Regions from separate parts of the Kitasatospora sp. NPDC058492 genome, predicted to be linked through region 1. Evidence: riboswitches for the same ligand, from Rfam matches in the RefSeq annotation. Region 1 holds a riboswitch; the other holds the start of a gene.
The links. A riboswitch is a leader RNA that binds a small molecule or an ion and turns the genes downstream of it on or off. The one in region 1 is predicted to bind thiamine pyrophosphate.

Region 1 (10,163 bases):
CGGCGCTGCCGGGCTCGCCCGGCTCGGAGGGTGTCGACGACGACGGGTGGGACTCGGTCATGCCGCCACTCCTGACGTGCTACGTGCCATGCGGAACCCCCAGGTACGGCCGGTGTGGAGCGATGACGGCCAAAGGGCGCGTTTCGCCTCGATTCGCTACTACTCGTCATTGATCGACAGCAATGCCACCACTTCTACACAGGCCATTTGGGGCATGTCCAGATCCAGGACGACGCGGTGGCCTGTTCCACATCCGCGAGACCCGGTCGGGGGGCGCGTACGGCCTGGCCGCGCGCCGGTCCGGTCGGGAGGCATGGAGGGGACCGGGAGCGGGCAGAACGGAGGGGACGGACCCGGCGGCCGTCCGGATCGTATGCCCGCGCCGCCCGGGACCCGGGCTGGCCGGAAGTCTCTCACTCGTACGGTGGAACCAAGCGCGCCCGGGCGGCGTCCATCCGGTCGCATACGGGATTCTCGTTCCAGGGGCTGTTTCAGTGCGCGGCCCTTCTCATGTCGTGCTCCACACCGTGATCCACGTCGTCGCCGCGCCGCCCGCCATGCCGCCCGCCCCCCTTCGCGCCGCCGGGGCCGTGCCACCGCGGGTCCGCGTGACGAGTCCCGGCGGTGCCGACGGGCCGGAGCGAACCGAGCGGTCAGGGAAAGGAACGAGCGCCATGCGTGAGAACCCGAAAGATCCGTGTCCGCCCGCCACTCCCCACCACCCCGTCCAGGACGACGTCGCACGTCAGCGCCCTGCCCGGCTCGCCGCGGCCCTGACGGCCGCCGTCGACCACCGCTGGCCCGTGGTGCCGGGGGCCGTTCTGCGCGGCGGCCAGTGCTCCTGCGGCGACCAGGACTGCACCGTGCCGGGCGCGCACCCGCACGACCCGTCGCTGCTGGCCGCCACCACGGACGCCCGGATGGTGCGCTGGTGGTGGGAGCGGCAGAGCCCGGACGCTCCGGTGCTGGCCGCCACCGGTTCGGTGGTCTCGGCGGTCAGCCTGCCGGCGGCGGCCGGCGCCCGGGCGCTGGTCTACCTGGGCGCGCTGCGGCTGCCGCTCGGTCCGGTGCTGGCGATGCCGGGCCGGTACGCGCTGCTGGTGGCCCCGTACTCGCTGGACGCGATCGGCGAGATGCTCGCTCAACTCCCTTGGGTGCCAGGCTCGTTGCGCTACCACGGGGTGGACGGCTTCCTGCCGCTGCCGCCCGGCGGGGCGGCCGGCCGGGTGCGCTGGGTGCTGGCCCCGCACCCGGACGCCGACGGCGGGGTGTGGCTGCCGCAGGTCGGGCCGCTGCTGGGCGAGTTGGTGGAGGCGACGGTCCGGTTGGACAGCGGTCGCTCGGCGTACTGATCCGCCGGTCCGTTCCCGGGCCGCTCGTCGGGGCCCTGCGGAAAACAAAAGATCCGGCCGCTGGCGACGGGGGATGCACCAGCGGCCGGACTCTTTAGACAGTAACAAGGATCCGCGCCCGCGCCAATTTCCAAGAGGCCCTGCCCGCCCGGAAATTGCGGCTTCATGGCGACAATGTGACGCGTATCACCCGGATCCCGGGCGCTTTAGTTCAAGGTGACCTGACGGTTCACCAGGTTCGCGCGGGCGCGCCGCTCCTCGGCGGTCAACGGGGTCTCGTCGGCGAGTACCGAGGCCAGCCGCTCGGCGAACTCGGCGGCCGGCTTCTCGCAGTCGGCGGCGGTCATGGCGAGCGGGAGGTCCCAGACCGGGACGGTCAGGCCGTGCGCGCGGAACGAGCCGACCAGGCGGGTGTCCGGGCCGAGCGAGGACTGGTCGGCGGCACTCAGCCGGGCCAGCGCGTCCAGCAGCCGCTCCTCGGGCACGGTCATCACCCAGCGCAGGTGGTTCTTGTCGGGGGTGCCGCACCAGTAGGCGGCGTCGGCGCTCGCCAGCTTCTCGGTCGGGATGGCCGAGGCGTTGGCGCGCTCCAGGGAGGCGGCGACCTCGCCGGTCGCGGTCTCGGCGTCCTCCAGCCAGAACTCGAAGCCGGTGTGCACGGCGGGCGTGAACGCGGCGTTGACGTCCAGCAGGTCCTGGAGCCGGCGTCCGCCCGCCTCGGTCCGGCGGGACGGCACCGGGTTGCCCGGCTCGGTGGCCAGCGCCAGCTCCAGGGCGTCCGCGAGGTCGCGGCTGAGGTCGCCGGAGGAGGACTGGGTCTGCAGGCCGAGCAGGATGGAGCCGTCCTGGCGGCGCAGGGCCGGCCAGGCCAGCGGCAGCACGGTGGCCAGGGTCACCGACGGGACGTCGCCGGTGGCGCCTTCGGCCACCCCGGCGGCCAGCGTCAGCGGCACCGTGGCGGCGGGCACCAGCTCGCGCAGCGCGACCCAGTCGGCCTCGCCCGCCAGGCCCTCGAACGGGCGGTGCACCAGCTCCTGCACCGCGTGCGAGGCCTCCCGGCCGTGACAGGCCTTGTACCGGCGGCCCGAACCGCAGGGGCAGTTCTCGCGGGCCCCCACCACGGGGACCTCGCCCGTGACGGCGGTGGTGGACTGACGCTGCGGCGCCTTCTTGGCGGCCTTCTTGCCCATGGTGCGGCTCTCCCGGGAACGGTGGTCCTTTGCTCCGGGCAGCCTACTGACGTTCCCCCGGCGCGCGGGCACGCGCCGGGCGGACGGGTGGGGGGCGCGCGTCGGTTCAGGCGCTGCGGGCGTCACCACCGGTGCGCCGGGCGTGCCGGGCCCGGGCGGGCAGCGCCGCCCAGACCGTCACCTCGCCGGGCGCGTCGCGCACGCCCCAGTCGCTGGCCAGCTGGCCGACGATGTTCAGGCCGCGACCGCCGCGCGAGGTCAGCGAGGGGCCGGCGGGCAGCGGCCGGGTGGTCGCGCCGCCGTCGGTGACCTCCAGGGTGAGCACGCCGTCGGCGTGCAGCTGCCAGCGGACCAGCACGCCGCCGTCCGTTCCGCTCCCGTGCTCCTCGCGCTCCCGGCCGCCCGTGGCGGGGTGCGTCCCGGAGGGGACGCCGACCAGCAGCTGGTCCACCACCTCGGCCCGCGCGCCGCGCCCCAGGGCCCGCAGCGGGCCGAGCGGACGGGCGTACCGACAGGCGTTGCTCAGCAGTTCGGAAAGGATCAATACGGCATCATCAATGACCGGCTCCGGTATCTGCCGGTCGCCGAGATCTCGACGCAGTCGGCGCCGTGCGACCCCGACACTCGCCGGGCCGTGCGGCACTGCCATGGTCGATGAAGTCGGCACTTCACGCGCCACCATCAACGCCACCCCCGGACCTCCTTCAGCGTATGCCGAGGGAGAGATGCCCCTTGGTAATGCGTCGGAAACGACCGCCGGACGATCCCGCGAGGACATTTCAAGCGATTGCGACCGAGGGTGGACCTGAGGTCATTCCGTGCTCACCCTGCGTCGCCCCGGTGCATGAATTCCGGCAATAACGGGCCCGGAAGGTTTGACTGCCGACCAGAACGATCAGGTTGTGTCCGGGCTTTGCGGGTGGATTTGCGGGCGGCCCGCCGCCCGACGGCGGATCACCGCCCGAGCTGCGCCAGGACCTCGGCGGGCCGGTTGGTGATGATCGCGGACACCCCGAGCTCCAGGCACAGTTCCACGTCGGCCGGTTCGTCCACGGTCCACACGTGCACCTCGTGCCCCAGCTCGCGCAGCCGCGTCACCAGCTGCGGGCGGGCCCGCACCAGGTCGATGCCCGGCCCGGCGATCCGCGCCCCGCCCGGCAGCGGGGAGCCCGGGCGCAGCCGGCCGAGCAGCGGCAGGGTCCGTTCGAACAGGAACACCCGCCGGTACTCCGGCGCCGAGGCCGCCACCCGGTCCAGCCCCACCGAGGAGAAGCTCATGATCCGGGCCGCTGGGCGCTCGCCCTCCCGGCTCGCGCCGATCTTGAAGCGTTCGAGCGTCCGCAGCAGCTCGGCCTCCACCCGGCCGCGGTAGCGCACCGGGTGCTTGGTCTCGATCGCCAGGTCCACCGGGCGGCCGCAGTCCACCACCAGCTCCAGCAGCCGCTCCAGCCGCAGCACGCCGCGCAGTTCGGGGTCGGTGCTGGGGCGGCCGGTCTTCCAGGCGCCGAAGTCGTACGCCTCCAGCTCGGCCAGCGTCATCGCCGAGACGGTGCCCTGGCCGTTGGAGACCCGGCCGATCCGGCGGTCGTGCACGCAGACCAGCTCGCCGTCGGCGGTCAGCCGGACGTCGCACTCGACCGCGTCCGCGCCCTCGTCGAGCGCGCGCCGGTACGCCGCCAGGGTGTGCTCGGGCAGGGCGTGCGAGGAACCGCGGTGGGCGATCACCTGGACGGGCGGCGTGGTGCGCGCCGCCGTCGAGGACGGGTCTGTGCTGGTCACGGGCCCCACGATAGGCGGCGGAAGTGACGCGCAGGCGAAGACGGCCCCAATCCGCGGGGCCGTCTTCGGTGCCGGTCGGTCAGCTCCGCGCCGCCCTGCGGGTCAGCGGGGTGAGCGCCCAGGTGACCAGGGCCGGCACCAGGAAGGCGAACAGCGAGGCCGACGTCCACTCCTGCGGGGTGAAGTCCAGGGCGTCCTGGGCGGAGGTCCAGAAGTCCGTCCACCAGCCGGCCACCGCGGTCGGCGCGATGAACTGGTAGACCGCGAAGCCCAGCACCCACGGCAGCAGCATCAGGCGGCGCGAGGGCGCGTCGGCGGAGAGGTTCCAGCCGTACCGGCCGGCGCCGAAGAAGTAGTCCACCGCCAGCACCGCCAGCAGCGGCACGAAGACCGAGCCGATCAGGCCGAGGAAGTTGGTGTAGGTGTCGGTGAACTTGTCGATCTGCAGGGCCAGCACGGTGATCAGCAGGCCGATCCCGCCGGTCAGCACCCGGCGGTCCACCTTCGGCAGCAGGTTCTGCACCGACATCGCGGTCGAGTACACGTTGGCGAAGGACTGGTCCGTCTCGCGCAGCACCAGCACCAGCAGGAACAGCCAGCCGGCCCAGACGCCGAGGAAGGAGTCGAAGATCCTGTTCGGGTCGCCGTCGGACTGCAGCAGGGCCATCAGGCCGAGCACGTAGCACCAGACCTGGGCGATCGTGTAGCCGGAGAAGCTGCCCCAGAACGCCGAGCGCGCGGTGCGCGAGTGCCGGGTGTAGTCGGCGGCCAGCGGGACGAAGGAGATCGACACCGCGATCATCGCGTCGGTGGCGCCCAGGAAGCCGTGCCAGTTGCCGGCGCCCGGGTCGGGCACCCCCTGGCGGCCCAACTGGACGGTGAAGTACACCATCGCGACGGCGACCGCACCGGCCACGAAGCGGCGCAGCACCGCGATCGAGCCCAGCGGCCAGATGGTCAGCGCGGTGGTCAGCGCGCCCGCCAGGAGCACGAACAGCCAGCGGTAGCCGTCGGTGTGGGCGACGGTCTGCGCGCCCACCGCGATCGTGAGCAGCTCGAACACGCCCCAGCCGACGCACTGGACGATGTTCAGCACCGTCGGGACGTACGACAGCCGGGTGCCGAACAGCCCGCGCAGGTTCGCCATCGCGGGCGCACCGGTACGGGCCCCGATCAGCGCGGCCACGCCGAGCATCGCGGTGCCGACCACGGTGCCGGCCACGATCGCGGTCACCGCGGCGGCCAGCGACAGCTCGCTGCCCTTGGCGCCGAGCACGGTCGCGGCGGTGGAGAAGCCGATCAGGCTGACGCCCAGGTTCATCCAGAGCGCGAAGTGGTCCCGGAAGCGCAGCGTGCGCGGCGGCTCGGTGTCCAGTACGAGCGGTGCCTCGGCACGCTCCGGGCGGTCCAGGACGGCGGTCGCCGTGTCGGTGGGGCCCGGGCGACCGCTGTCACCGCTGTCACCGTCGTGAGCGGTCGGGGACGGTTCGGGGAAACCCTTGGACGCGGGCGCGCCCGAAGAAGAGGATGGCGAAGCAGGCGACATGGCCGATACTCCCTACGCCGGCATTACCCGGACAGGTTCCGGCGGTCTGCGCCCCCTCGACGGTCCGCCCACGATCCCGTGGCGTACGGTCGACCAGCGCACTCTCAGCCTGGTCGGTCCAAGCTCCCGCGTGTCAGTTGTGAGCGACAGGCTAACCGGCCCGGGGGTGAACGCCAAGGCCACGGGGTGTGCGGCCCGCATCGCGGGACGTCCGGCGGAGGTGGGGGAGCCTCCGGTCGTCGGCCTGGTCGCCGGTTCGGCCGTCGAGTTGCTCGTCGGCTCGGTCGTCGGCTTGGTGATCGGCTCGGTCGTCGGCGCAGGACAGCCTGGTCGGCGGCCCGGCTGTCGGCGGCGGCTAAGGATTCTTATGAGTTATTCAGAGGGGTCCTTACGGCAATCGAATCGGCAGTACGAAAAACTATGGTCCTTGGTTCTGTCAGCTATGGAGGTCGTTCGTGAGCACCGAGCGCGAGGTTGGGCCCACCGGGCCGCAGGGGGAGCAGCCCTCGGGCGGCCAGGCGGCGGCTGTTCCCGCTTCCGACGGCCACGCCTCGGGCGGGCACCAGCCGACACTGGCCTTCGGCCGGGTCCCCGAGCCCGCGGCCGCGCCGGCCGCCGAGGCCGCACCGGCTGAGGCCGCGCCGACCGAAGGCGCGCCGACCGATGGTGTTCCGGCCGAGGGCGGGTACCAGCCCACCGTGGCCTTCACCAAGGTCCCCGCGCCGGAGGCGGCCCCGCAGGCCCCGGCCGCGCCGGTCGCCGACGCGCCGACCGCCCCGGTCGACGCCGCCACCGGCTACATCGACGCGCCGCCGCCCGTCCTGCCGCCCGCCCCGCCGGTCCCGGCCGCGCCGGCGGTACCCGTCGCACCTGTCGCACCCGTCGCCGAGAGCCCGGCCCTGCCGCCGGGTGCCAACCCGTACGCCACCCCGGCCCACGGCGTCCCCGCCGCCGGCCCGCACGACCCGTACGGCACCCCGGCCGCACCCGGCGCGCCCGCCGCGCACCCCGCGCCCGGCCACCACCCGTTCGGCGCCGGCCAGCCGCTCGGCGGCTGGGGCGCCGCCCACGACGCCGGCGGCGGCGCGGGCTACCCGGGCGGCCCGGCCGGACCGCTCGGCTACCCGGCCGACTACCCCGGCGGCCCCGGCGGCCCGCGCAAGAAGCGCGGCGGCCTGGTCGCCCTGATCGCAGCCGTCGCGCTGGTCGCCGGCGTGGCCGGCGGGGCGCTCGGCGTGACCGTCGCGGACCGCAACGACCGCACCAACAGCGCCGACGACCACCGCAGCACCACCGTCCAGGCCAGCAACACCCAGAAGAACGAGCCCGCCCCCGGCTCGATCGCCGGCATCGCGCAGAAGGCGCTGCCCAGCGTCGTCACCATCAAGGCGCAGGGCAACGGCGAGTCGGGCACCGGCACCGGCTTCGTCTTCGACACCGAGGGCCACATCCTCACCAACAACCACGTGGTCGCGCCGACCCTCAACGGCGGCAAACTGACCGTCAAGTTCGCCGACGGCACGTCCTACAACGCGTCCGTGCTGGGCCACGCCGAGGGCTACGACGTCGCCGTGGTCAAGATCGACAACCCGCCGAAGAGCAAGCTGGCCCCGCTTCCGCTGGCCGACTCCGACAAGGTCAACGTCGGTGACGCCACCGTCGCGATCGGTGCGCCGTACGGCCTGGAGTCCACCGTCACCAGCGGCATCGTCAGCGCCAAGGACCGCCCGGTCGCCTCCGGCGACGAGACCGGCGGCCAGTCCTCCTACATGAACGCCCTGCAGACCGACGCCTCGATCAACCCCGGCAACTCCGGCGGCCCGCTGCTCGACTCCAGCGGCTCGGTGATCGGCATCAACTCGGCGATCCAGTCCAACGCCTCCGCCAACGGCCGGGCCGGCAGCATCGGCCTCGGCTTCGCCATTCCGATCAACCAGGCCAAGTGGGTCGCCGACACCCTGATCAAGACCGGCAAGCCGGTCTACGCCAAGCTCGACGTGCTGCGCAACGACGACTACAAGGGCGACGGCGCGCAGATCCAGACCCGCGACATCCAGGGCCAGCCGGCCGTCACCCCCGGAGGCGCCGCCGACAAGGCCGGTCTCAAGCCGGGCGACGTCATCACCAAGCTCGGCGGAGTCCCGATCGACAACGGCCCCGCCCTGGTCAGCCGGATCTGGACGCACAAGCCCGGCGAGACCGTCGACGTCGAGTACACCCGCAACGGCCAGCAGTTCAACACCAAGGTCACCCTCGGCCAGCGGGACGGCGACAGCTGACCCCCACCCGCACGAAACGGTGTGCACCGAACCCCGCCGGACCCGTTAGGCTGACCTCCGCCTGGAGAGCTGCCCGAGCGGCCTAAGGGAACAGTCTTGAAAACTGTCGTGCGGTGACCCCGTACCGTGGGTTCGAATCCCACGCTCTCCGCTGGTTGGAGAACCACCTGCTCAGGGCGGGTGCCGAGATCACTCGGCACCCGCCTTTCGCGTTTGCGGCCGGCGGGGGTTGACCCTGACACGGTGGCAGGGGGTGGAGTGGGGGCACCATGTTGAACATCGGAGACTTCGCCAGCCACGGCCGGGTGTCGGTGCGGATGCTGCGCCACTACGACGCGATCGGGCTGCTGCGGCCCGCCAGGGTGGACCCGGTCAGCGGGTACCGGTCCTACGAGGCATCCCAACTCGCCCGGCTCAACCGGGTGATCGCGCTCAAGGAGCTCGGCTTCACGCTGCAGCAGGTGCGGGCCGTCCTGGACGAGCAGGTGGACGCGGCCGAACTGCGCGGGATGCTGCGGCTGCGCCGGGCCCAACTCGCCGAGGCGATCGCCGCGGACGAGCAGCGGCTGACCAGGGTGGAGGCGAGGCTCCGGACGATCGAGAGCGAGGGGAGCATGTCCGCACACGACGTCGTGCTGAAGCGGGTGCCGTCCGTCCGGGTGGCCGAACTGACCGCGGTGGCCGCGAGTTACGAGCCGGAGGACATCGGGCCGGTGATCGGCCCGCTGTTCGCGGAGCTGTGCCGGCGGCTGGCCGAGGCCGGGATCGCCGGGGCGGGCCCGTCCGTCGCCCGGTACGAGGACGTGCCGGAGGGCGAGGGCACGGTGCTGATCCGGGTGGCCGTCCCGGTCGGGCCGGCGGTGGAGCCGGGCCGGTACGGCTTCGCGGTGCTCGACCTGCCGCCGATCGAGGAGGCGGCGACGGTCGTGCACCGCGGCTCGATGGACGAGGCGATGGGGAGCTTCCAGGAGCTGGCCCGTTTCATCGACGCGAACGGCTACCGCTCGGCCGGCTACGCCCGGGAGCTCTACCTGGAGTGCCCGGACGACCCGGCGCGGTGGGTCACGGAGTTCCAGGAGCCGGTGGTCCGCCGGTAGGCCCTGCCCGGCCGAGGCCCGTGCCCCGCAGATCCCGCCGGGGCCCACTTGCCGGGCCTTCGGCGGGCGGGCAGAGTGCGGTGGAGGCGGCGGGCGGCGAGTGGAGGCGGCGATGGGTGACCTGACGGACCGACTGGCGCAGGGCCTTCCGGCCGGGGCCGTGGTGGTGGATCCGGACGTGACCGCCGCCTACCGCCATGACATGGCCGGCTTCTGCGCCGCCGGTGCGCCCGCCGTGGTGGTGTTCCCGGAGACGGTCGAGCAGGTGCAGCACGTGCTGCGCACCGCCACCGCGCTGCGGGTGCCGGTGGTGCCGCAGGGGGCGCGGACCGGGCTGTCGGGGGCGGCGAACGCCGTGGACGGCTGCATCGTGCTGTCGATGGTGAAGTTGAACCGGATCCTGGAGCTCGACCCGGTGAACCGGATCGCGGTGGTCGAACCCGGCGTGGTGAACGCCGAACTGTCGCGAGCAGCCGAGGAGTTGGGGCTTTCGTACCCGCCGGACCCGTCCAGCTGGGAGTCCTGCACGATCGGCGGCAACATCGGCACCGGCGCGGGCGGGCTCTGCTGCGTGAAGTACGGCGTCACCAGCGAGTACGTGCTCGGCCTGGACGTGGTGCTGGCGGACGGGCGGCTGCTGTCCACCGGGCGCCGGACGGCCAAGGGCGTGGCCGGGTACGACCTGACCCGGCTGCTGGTCGGCTCGGAGGGCACGCTGGGCGTGGTGGTCCGGGCGGTGCTCGCGCTGCGGCCCGCGCCGGCGCCGCAGCTGGCGCTGGCGGCGGAGTTCCCGAGCGCGGACGCGGCGGGCGCGGCCGTCTGCGAGGTGATGGCGCGCGGCCTGACCCCGTCGCTGATGGAGCTGATGGACGCGGTCAGCGTGCGGGCGGTCAACGACCTGGGGCGGATGGGGCTGCCGG
Region 2 (10,163 bases), on a different contig from region 1:
CTGGAGCGCGGTCATGAACCACGGCCGGACGGTCTGGGAGGCCACCCGCCGCCCGCTCCTGGAGGAGCCGCTCCCGGCCGACCGGTCGCCGCTGCACACCGACCCCTACCCCGTCCCGCCCCGGCGCGGCCTGCTCGCCCGGCTCGGCCGACCCCGCCCGTGGACCCTCGCCGACGTCGCCGCCCGCGAACTCGGCGGCCACCCCGGCCTCACCGCGCTGCTGGCGGAGCACGCCCTGCGCTTCGGCCTGCCCCCCGGGTCCGCCCCCGCCGGGGCCACCGTGCTGCCGTACATGGAGCAGTCCTTCGGCGTCTGGTACGTCCGGGGCGGCCTGCGGGCCCTGGCGGACGCGGTGCACCGGCGCTGCGAGCTGCGCAAGGTGGAGTTCCGCTTCGACACCCCGGTCACCGAGGTGCTGGTCGAGGGCGGCCGGGCCTGCGGCGTCGACACCCCGGGCGGCCGGATCGACGCGGACCTGGTGGTCTCCTCGATGGACGCCAGGACCCTGTTCCGTGACGGTCTCGCCCGGTGGCCGGAGCTCGGACCCGACCAGGGGGAGCCGTCCGAGGTGCCCGGCCGGTTCAGCGTGCTGCTCGCGCTGCGCGGCGCCCGGCCGGCCGGCACCCCGCACCGGACGGTGGTGCACGCCGCCGACCCGGCGGCCGAGCGGGACGCCCTGACCCTCTCGGCCCCGCCCTGCGAACGCCCCACCCTCCAGGTGCTGCGCCCGGACGATCCCTCGCTGCGCCCCGACGAGGCGCACGAGAGCGTGGTGCTGACCGCGACCGTCCCCGCCCAGGGCGACGTCGACTGGACGGCGCCCGGGGTCGCCGAGCGCTACGCGGACCAGCTGCTGGCGCACGCCGACGCCGCCGGCCTGGGCCTGCGCGAACGGGTGCTGTGGCGGGTCGTGCGCACCCCGGACGACACCCGCCGGGAGACCGGCGCCCTCGGCGGGTCGGTCCCCCGCCCTGCGCTCGCCGGAGACGGCGGCGGATGGCTCCAGCCCGCCAACGAGTCGCCCGTCCCCGGCCTCTACCTGATCGGCGGAGCGGCCCACCCCGGCGGCGGACTGGCCCGGACCGGCATGTCCGCCTGCATCGCCGCCAACCTGATCGGCCCGGCTTAGGTCCGGCCGGACAGGGCCTAGCGGCCCTGGCGCCGGAACTCAGCCCTGGGGCCAGGTGTTCTGCTGCTGGTAGCCGTACGTGTGGTCGTAGGACTGCTGCTGCGGGATGCCCTGGGGGTGCTGGCCCGGCTGCTGGCCGGGGTGCTGCTCAGGGTGCTGCTGCGGGGTCTGCCACTGCTGCTGGGGGTGCTGCTCCCAGCCGGGCTGCTGCTGCGGGTAGGACTGGTACTGGTCCTGCTGCGGGTAGCCGTTGTACGGGTCGGGCTGCTGGGGGTAGGCCCCGTAGCCCTGGTCGTAGGCGAAGGCGGGCTGCTGCTGGCTCTGCCACTGCTGCTGCTCGTAGGCCGGCTGCGGCTGGGCGGCGTTGTCGTAGCCGGACTGGTAGGCCTCGGCGTAGGGGTCGTGCGGCGCCTGCTGCTGCTCGTAGTAGGCGGGCGCGTAGACGCCGTCCTGGGTGAGTTCCTGCATCTCGAAGGCGGCGGTCTGCTCGACCTCGGGGACGTCCTCGGCAACCGGGGCAAGGGCGGGGGCGGCGGCCGGGGCCTCCTCGACGGCGCTGACCTCGCCGATCCGCTTCTCGGTGGCCTCGACCGCGGCCACGGCGGCCGCGCCGCCGGTGAGGGCGCCGAGCAGGGGCACCTTGGCGAGCGGGCCGGGCAGCGAGCCGTCGGCCTTGCGCAGCGACCAGCCGGCCCGGTAGCCGCGCTTGACGGAGAGGGTGACGAAGGTCTGGCCGGCCGCGAAGAGGGCGGCGCCGGCGCCGATCACCGGGACGGAGCCGAGCACCATGCCGGCGGCCACTCCGAGGAAGCCGACCAGGGCGAGGGCCCGCCAGTGCAGCGGGGCCCGGTTCTGCAGCAGGACCTCGGCGACCAGCCAGAGCGCCACCACCGCCAACGCGACGTACAGCAGCAGGTATCCGATGCCCATCCGCCCGCTACCTCCAGTCGCGTGCCCGCGCTCGCCGCGCGTGTGCGGCGACTGTACCGGTTCAACGGCCGGGGTACCGCATCGCGTTCCCGCCGGTCGCGGCCGGGGCGCACACGACCGAGCCCGTCACCGTCGGGGCGGTGACGGGCCGGTGAACGTCCGGGCCCGCGGGCCCCGGTCTGCCCGGAGCAGGGCCCCCGACGGCGCCGGACGGGACCTACGCGTGGCGCTGGTGCAGGCCGAGGTTCTGGTAGATCTCCAGCGTCGCCGTGGAGTGGTTGAGCGTGATGAAGTGCAGGCCCGGCGCGCCCTCGGCGAGGAGGCGTTCGGCCATCGCGGTGGCGTGTTCCATGCCGATCGCGCGCAGCGCCGCCGGGTCGTCGACGGCGGCCCGCAGCCGGGCCTCCAGGTCGGCGGGGAAGGCGGAGCCGCTCAGCTGGGGGAAGCGTTCCAGCTGCTTGGCGTTGGTGACCGGCATGATCTCCGGGATGATCGGCGTCTCGCAGCCGGCGGCGGTGACCCGGTCGCGCAGCCGCAGGTAGTCGTCGACCTCGAAGAACATCTGGGTGATCGCGTAGTCGGCGCCCGCCCGGACCTTGCCGACGAAGTGCCGGATGTCCTCGTCCCAGTCGGTGGAGCGCGGGTGCATGTTCGGCGAGGCGGCGACGCCGACGCAGAAGTCGCCGATGCCCTTGATCAGCTCGACCAGCTCGTACGCGTACGTGACGCCGTCGGGGTGCTTGACCCATTCGCCCATCGGGTCGCCGGGCGGGTCCCCCCGGACGGCGAGGACGTTGCGCACGCCCTGGTCGGCGTACTGGCCGATGATGTTGCGCAGCTCGGCGATCGAGTGGTCGACGGCGGTCAGGTGGGCGACCGGGGTCAGCGTGGTCTCGGTGGCGATCCGGCCGACGATGTTGACGGTGCGCTCGCGCGAGGAGCCGCCCGCGCCGTACGTCATGCAGACGAAGTTGGGGTCCAGCGGTTCGAGCCGGCGGATGGCGTCCCAGAGTCTCTGCTCGCCGACCTCGGTGCGCGGGGGCATGAACTCGAAGGAGAAGGACCGCTTTCCGGCTGCCAGGAGTTCGCGGACCGTCAGTGCGCGGTCCGGTCTGGTGGAAGCGATGCCGAGTGCCATGCTGGCAGGTTATCGGGCGTTCGAAGGGGCCGGACAACTCGGTACCACGGATTGAGACAAGCGGTGGACGATACTCCGTCCGTGGTCCGACGAATTCCGACCGGCGCTCGAAGCCCGCGCCCGCCGGCCCGCACGCCGGCTCGCACATCCGTTCCCAGTCGCCCCGCTACGCTTGCTGCACCCCAGCGAACCAGCGGAGCCTCATCGTGACCTCGTCCAGCAACCGGCCGGCCAACCCCATAGACGTGGAGGACGTCCGCGCGCGCGTCAACGCCGCCCTCGCCGCGTTCATGGACGGCCAGTCCGCCCTGTTGGACAAGATCTCCCCGCAGCTCGTGCCCGCCGCAGATGCCCTGCGCGACTTCCTGCTGGACGGCGGCAAGCGGCTGCGCCCGGCCTTCTGCTACTGGGGCTGGCGCGGCGCCGGCGGCCCGGCCGGCGGCGAGGGTATCGCGAACGCGGCGGCCGCGCTGGAACTGCTCCAGGCGAGCGCCCTGGTGCACGACGACCTGATGGACCGCAGCGACACCCGCCGCGGCCTGCCCTCGATCCACCGCCGCTTCGAGGCGCTGCACCGGGCGAACGGCTGGCGCGGCGACCGCGAGCAGTACGGCGCCTCGGCGGCGGTGCTGCTCGGGGACCTGCTGCTGATCTGGTGCGACGAGCTGTTCCTGCGCTCGGGCCTGGAGCCGGCCGCCGTGCTGGCCGCCAAGCCGGTGTTCGACCTGATGCGCACCGAGGTCATGGTCGGCCAGTACCTGGACGTCCTGGAGCCGGTGGCCGGCGACTCCGCCGACGAGGGCGCGCTCGACCGGGCGCAGACGGTGCTGCACTACAAGTCGGCGAAGTACACGATCGAGCGCCCCCTCCAGGTCGGCGCGCTGCTGGCCGGGGCCGGCCCGGAGCTGGTGGCGGCGCTGGGGGCGTTCGGGCTGCCGCTGGGCGAGGCCTTCCAGCTGCGGGACGACCTGCTCGGCGTCTTCGGCGATCCGGCGGTCACCGGCAAGCCGGCCGGGGACGACCTGCGCGAGGGCAAGCGCACCCTGCTGGTGGCGCACGCGATGCGGGGCCTGCCGGCCGCCGACGCCCGGCACCTGGACGAGCGGCTCGGCGCGCCGGACCTGCTGCCCGAGGAGGTCGCCGGGCTGCGCGACCTGGTGGCCCGCAGCGGCGCGCCCGAGCGGGTGGAGCGCCGGATCGACGAGCTGATGCGGCAGTCCCTGGCCGCGCTGGAGGCGGCGCCGCTGGCCGACGAGCAGGCCCGCACGGTGCTGCTGGCCCTGGCCGAGGCCGCCACCGTCCGCAAGTACTGAGATCCGCACGCAAGAGGATCCGCAGGTACGGAGAACGGTGGCGGCCCCCGGGGCCGTCAGGCCGAGCGCACCCGCCGGGCGAGCTCGGCGGCGGCGGCCTGCGGGTCGTCCGCGGCCGTGATGGCGCGGACCACGACGACCCGGCGGGCGCCGGCGGCCAGCACCTCGTCGAGGTTGCCGAGGTCGATGCCGCCGATGGCGAACCACGGCCGGTCGGTGCTCTGCTTCGCCGCGTACGAGACCAGGCCGAGGCCCGGCGCCGGGCGGCCCGGCTTGGTCGGGGTCGGCCAGACCGGGCCGGTGCAGAAGTAGTCCACGCCGGGCTCGGCGACCGCCGCGTCCACCTCGGACTCGGCGTGGCAGGACCGGCCGATCAGCACCTCGTCGCCGAGGATCGCCCGGGCGGCCGGCACCGGCAGGTCGTCCTGTCCGAGGTGCAGCACGTCCGGCCGGGCCGCGTGCGCGACGTCGGCGCGGTCGTTGACGGCCAGCAGCTTGCCGTGGCGGCGGCAGGCGTCCGCGAAGACCTCCAGGGCCTCCAGTTCCTGCTTGGCCTCCAGGCCCTTGTCCCGGAGCTGGACGATGTCCACCCCGCCCGCCAACGCCGCGTCCAGGAACTGGGCGAGGTCGCCCTGCTCCCGGCGGGCGTCGGTGCACAGGTACAGCCGGGCGTCGGCCAGCCGCCGGCGCGGCGTGTCCGCCGCCATCAGATCAGCATCGCCTGGGCGCGCCGCTTGACCTCGGTGCCGCGGTTCTCCTGCAGCGCCTGGATCGGGCTGCCGGGCAGCGACGGGTCCTCGGTGAAGAGCCACTCCAGGATCTCCACGTCGTTGTAACCGCAGTCGCGCAGCACGGTCAGGGTGCCGGACAGGTGCTTGACCAGCCCCTGGCCGTCGATGAACGCCGCAGGGACCTGCAGCGACTTGTTGGGGCCCCGCCGGACGGCGATCAGCCCGCCGGTGCGGACCAGGTCGCGCACCTCGGTGACGCGCACCCCCCACTGCTCCGAGATGTCGGGCAGGTACATCCACTCGGAAACCAGGGCTTCAATCTTGCTTTCAATCTCACTCACGCCACCAGACTGCCACCTCCACAGCCCCCCGCGCACCAGCCGCTACCCCGCGACCGCCGACTTCAGCGGCACCGAGGGGTCCGCCGCGCGGGCCCGGTCCAGCGCGGTGCCGCGCTCGATCAGCCGGCGGCCCTGGGTCAGATCGCGCGGCCGGTCGACGGCCAGCAGCGCGCTCGGCACCCCGTCGCGCAGCCAGAGCACCGTCCAGGAGGCGTCCTGCGGGCCGCCGCGCCACAGCAGTTCGTCGCCCTCGGCGTGCCGCCCGGCGTACTGGACCATCCGGCCGAACTGCTCCGACCAGAAGTACGGCACCGGGTCGTACGGCGGCGCGTCCGCGCCGAGGACGGCGGCCGCCGCGGCCTCGCCGGACTGCAACGCGTGGTCCCAGTGCTGGACGGCCAGCCGGGCGCCGGAGCGGGCGGACGGGTAGCTGACGCAGTCCCCGGCCGCGAAGACGCCGGGCAGACCGGTGCGCAGCCGCCCGTCCACCAGGACGGCGCCGGTGCCGTCCAGCTCGACGCCGGAACCGGCCAGCCAGCCCGTCGCGGGCCGGGCGCCGACGCCGACCACGACCTCGTCGGCGGGCAGGTGCGAGCCGTCCGCGAGCAGCACCGCGCCCTCCTCGACGGCAGCCACGCCGACCCCGCAGCGCAGGTCGACACCGGCCTCGGCGTACCAGGCGGCCATCGCCGAACCGACCTCGGCCGGCAGCGCGCCGGGGACGGGCGCCGGGCCCGCCTCGACCACCGTCACCTCGCAGCCGGCCGCGCGGGCGGCGGTGGACACCTCGGCGCCGATCCAGCCCGCGCCGACCAGCACCAGCCGCAGGCCGGGCCGCAGCAGGGCGCGCAGCGCCAGCGCGTCGTCCAGGGTGTGCAGCAGGTGCGCGCGCTCGGCGCCGGGCAGGGCGCGCGGGGTGGCGCCGGTGGCGATCACCAGGGCGTCGTACGGGAGGTCGCCGGCGTCGGTGTGCAGCACGCCGGGGGTGAGGCCGGTGGCGCGGCGGCCGGTGAGCAGCTCGATGCCCAGGTGCGGGTAGTCGATGTCCAGGGTGGTGGCGTCGGCCTTGCCGAGCAGCACGTCCTTGGAGAGCGGCGGCCGGTCGTACGGCGCGTGCGGCTCCTCCCCGACCAGCGTGATCCGCCCCCGCCAGCCGCCCTGCCGCAGCTTCAGGGCGCACTGCGCCCCGGCCAGCCCGGCCCCGACGACGACCACCTGATCCGTTGCGTTCAGCTCTGCCACGCCCGTCACTGTACTCAGCGCCCTGCCGGGGCCACCGGCCCGTCCACCCCGCGTACGGGCCTTCGGCCGGGCCCGCCCCCGGCGTTATGGTGGGGGCACCATCACGGGAGCCCGGCGTACCGGGCTGAGAGGCGGGCTGGCACGGCCCGCGACCGTCCGAACCTGATCCGGGTCATTCCGGCGAAGGGAGAAGAGCAGCCTTGTCACGCTTGCCCGAGGAAACCCACGCCGACGTGCTGGTGATCGGCGGGGGCATCATCGGCCTCGCCGTCGCCTGGCGCGCCGCGCAGCGCGGGTTGCGGAACATCGTCGTGGTCGACCCCTCCCCCGGCGGCGGGGCGGCCGGGGTCGCGGCCGGGATGCTCGCCCCGGTCACCGAGCTGCAGTACGGGGAGGAACCGCTGCTGCGCCTCGGCATGGCCTCCAACCAGCGGTACGGGGACTTCGCCGCCGAGCTCACCGAGGCGAGCGGCGGCCTGGACACCGGGTACCGCCGGTGCGGCACGATCGCCGTCGCGCTGGACTCCGACGACCGCGAGGAACTGCGCGAGCTGCACGCCTTCCACCAGCGACTCGGCCTGGACTCGTCCTGGCTGACCGGCCGGGAGGCCCGCAGGCTGGAGCCGATGCTCGCCCCCGGCGTGCGCGGCGGCCTGCACGTCGCGGACGACCACCAGGTGGATCCCCGCCGGCTGCTGACCGCCCTGGTGGCCGCCTGCGAGCTCGCCGGGGTCGTGGTCCACCGTGCCGAGGCCGTCGGGCTGCTGGTCGAGGGCGGCCGCGCGGTCGGCGCCCGGCTCGGCACCGGCGAGACCCGGAGGGCCGACCAGGTGGTGCTCGCGGCCGGCCCGCACAGCCACCGGCTGCCCGGACTGCCGGAGGGCGTGCTGCCGGCCGTCCGCCCGGTGAAGGGGCAGATCCTGCGGCTGCGGATCCCCGAGGCGTACCGGCCGTTCCTGTCCCGCAACGTCCGCGCGGTGGTGCGCGGACAGCACCTGTACCTGGTGCCCCGGGAGAACGGCGAGCTGGTGATCGGCGCGACCACCGAGGAGCAGGGCTACGACACCACCGTCACCGCCGGCGGGGTGTACGAACTGCTGCGCGACGCCCACGAGTTGGTGCCGGGCATCACCGAACTCCCGCTGCTGGAGACCTCGGCCGGGCTGCGGCCCGGCTCGCCGGACAACGCCCCGCTGCTGGGCCCGACCGCGCTGCCAGGGCTGGTCGCCGCCACCGGCCACTACCGCAACGGCGTGCTGCTCACCCCGGTGACCGCCGACCTGCTCGCCGAGTACCTGGCGACCGGCGAACTCCCCGAGCTCGCACAGCCGTTCACACCCACCCGGTTCTCCCCCGACCGCTCCACCACGAAGGCCTCCGCATGACCGAGATCGCACCACCCGAGACCACACCGGCCCAGACCACGCCGGCCCGGACCGCACCGGCCGAGATCGCGCTGACCGTCAACGGCGAGCCCCGCCGGGTGTCCACCACGACCACCCTCGCGGAGGTCGTGGCCACCCTCAGCGCCGCCCACAGCGGCGTCGCCGCCGCCCTCAACGAGGCCGTGGTGCCGCGCAGTTCGTGGCCGGCCACGGAACTGTCGGCGGGCGACCGGATCGAGATCCTCACCGCCGTCCAGGGAGGCTGACATGGCCGACGACCTGCTGACCATCGCCGGGGCGTCCTTCGGCTCCCGGCTGATCATGGGCACCGGCGGCGCACCCAGCCTGGAGATCCTCGAACGGGCACTGCTGGCCTCCGGCACCGAGCTGACCACCGTGGCGATGCGCCGGGTCGACGCCGGCACCCAGGGCTCCGTCCTGGACGTGCTGACCCGCAACGGCATCCGGGTGCTGCCCAACACGGCGGGCTGCTTCACCGCCGGGGAGGCCGTGCTGACCGCCCGGCTGGCCCGCGAGGCGCTCGGCACCGACTGGGTGAAGCTGGAGGTGATCGCCGACGAGCGGACCCTCCTGCCGGACCCGATCGAGCTGCTGGACGCCGCCGAGACCCTGGTCGACGACGGCTTCACGGTGCTGCCGTACACCAACGACGACCCGGTGCTGGCGCGCAAGCTGGAGGACGTCGGCTGCGCGGCGATCATGCCGCTGGGCTCGCCGATCGGCTCCGGCCTGGGCATCCGCAACCCGCACAACTTCCAGCTGATCGTGGAGGGCGCGGGCGTCCCGGTGATCCTGGACGCGGGCGCCGGCACCGCCTCGGACGTCGCGCTGGCGATGGAGCTGGGCTGCGCGGCGGTGATGCTCGCCTCCGCGGTGACCAGGGCGCAGGACCCGGTGCTGATGGCCGAGGCGATGCGGCACGCCGCCGAGGCGGGCCGGTTCGCCCACCGGGCCGGCCGCATCCCGCGCCGGTTCCACGCCGAGGCCTCCTCGGCGATGGCCGGCCGGGCGGAGCTGGACACCCGCGAGCACCCGGCGTTCTGACGCCCTGGCGCCCGGGCACCCGCCGCGTGTGCCGTGTCACAAACCGGGCACAGCCGGGCCCGGAGGCGATGTCCTCCGGGCCCCGCTGCCGCCGGAGCCCGAGGGCGTGCCTTCAAACCCCCGCCTGCGCGCCGACGCCGGGGCACGCACCTCGCCGCGTTGTCGTCGGTCGCCGATGGCCCCCAGCCTTCGGCCGGGAGGTGCCCCCACCGCATGGACTCCCTCCTCCGCCTTGCGATGCACGCACCCCAACGCCGCCACGCCCGCCCTCCGGGCGGACGACGGGGGTTTGAAGGCACGCCCTAGACTCTCCGGGTGGACATGGCACTGCACGACCCCTTGATCGGTACCCTGCTCGACGGCCGGTACCGGGTCGAGCAGCGCATCGCGACCGGCGGGATGTCCACCGTCTACAAGGGCACCGACACCCGGCTCGACCGGGTCGTCGCCCTCAAGGTGATGCACCCCGCGCTGGCCGGGGACGACGGCTTCACCGCCCGGTTCATCCGCGAGGCCAAGGCCGTCGCCCGGCTCTCCCACCCGAACGTGGTGAACGTCTTCGACCAGGGCGCGGACGGCGCGAACGTCTTCCTCGCCATGGAGTACGTGCCCGGCCGCACCCTGCGGGACCTGCTGCGCGACCGCGGCGCACTGTCCGTACGGGCCGCGCTGGACGTGCTGGAGCCGGTGCTGGCCGCCCTCGGCGCCGCCCACCGGGCCGGGCTGGTGCACCGGGACGTCAAGCCCGAGAACGTGCTGATCACCGAGGACGGGCTGGTCAAGGTCGCCGACTTCGGCCTGGTCCGGGTCCTCGGCACCGCCGACGGCGCGCCCACCTCGACCAGCACCGCGACCGGCGGCACGGTCCTCGGCACCGTCTCCTACCTGG

Region 2: linked by a shared signal. The riboswitch ahead of thiO (glycine oxidase ThiO) and the one ahead of ACFWPI_RS35825 (purine-cytosine permease family protein) in region 1 are both predicted to bind thiamine pyrophosphate.

The regions. Positions count from the first base shown of each region.
Region 1 covers NZ_JBHXMU010000086.1:7,609-17,771, reverse strand. Annotated here, with positions in the region: gene ACFWPI_RS35850 (PP2C family protein-serine/threonine phosphatase) at 1-61, opposite strand, end outside; gene ACFWPI_RS35845 (bifunctional DNA primase/polymerase) at 675-1,352, shown strand; gene ACFWPI_RS35840 (DUF5926 family protein) at 1,559-2,542, opposite strand; gene ACFWPI_RS35835 (ATP-binding protein) at 2,649-3,086, opposite strand; gene ACFWPI_RS35830 (glycerophosphodiester phosphodiesterase family protein) at 3,497-4,321, opposite strand; gene ACFWPI_RS35825 (purine-cytosine permease family protein) at 4,401-5,867, opposite strand; TPP riboswitch at 5,860-6,007, opposite strand; gene ACFWPI_RS35820 (S1C family serine protease) at 6,323-8,146, shown strand; tRNA gene ACFWPI_RS35815 (tRNA-Ser) at 8,210-8,297, shown strand; gene ACFWPI_RS35810 (MerR family transcriptional regulator) at 8,416-9,243, shown strand; gene ACFWPI_RS35805 (FAD-binding oxidoreductase) at 9,356-10,163, shown strand, end outside.
Region 2 covers NZ_JBHXMU010000029.1:92,170-102,332, reverse strand. Annotated here, with positions in the region: gene ACFWPI_RS20565 (phytoene desaturase family protein) at 1-1,129, shown strand, start outside; gene ACFWPI_RS20560 (hypothetical protein) at 1,169-2,059, opposite strand; gene metF (methylenetetrahydrofolate reductase [NAD(P)H]) at 2,277-3,197, opposite strand; gene ACFWPI_RS20550 (polyprenyl synthetase family protein) at 3,404-4,510, shown strand; gene thiE (thiamine phosphate synthase) at 4,567-5,217, opposite strand; gene ACFWPI_RS20540 (Rv2175c family DNA-binding protein) at 5,217-5,582, opposite strand; gene ACFWPI_RS20535 (NAD(P)/FAD-dependent oxidoreductase) at 5,625-6,833, opposite strand; TPP riboswitch at 6,918-7,030, shown strand; gene thiO (glycine oxidase ThiO) at 7,034-8,209, shown strand; gene thiS (sulfur carrier protein ThiS) at 8,206-8,475, shown strand; gene ACFWPI_RS20520 (thiazole synthase) at 8,477-9,274, shown strand; gene pknB (Stk1 family PASTA domain-containing Ser/Thr kinase) at 9,596-10,163, shown strand, end outside.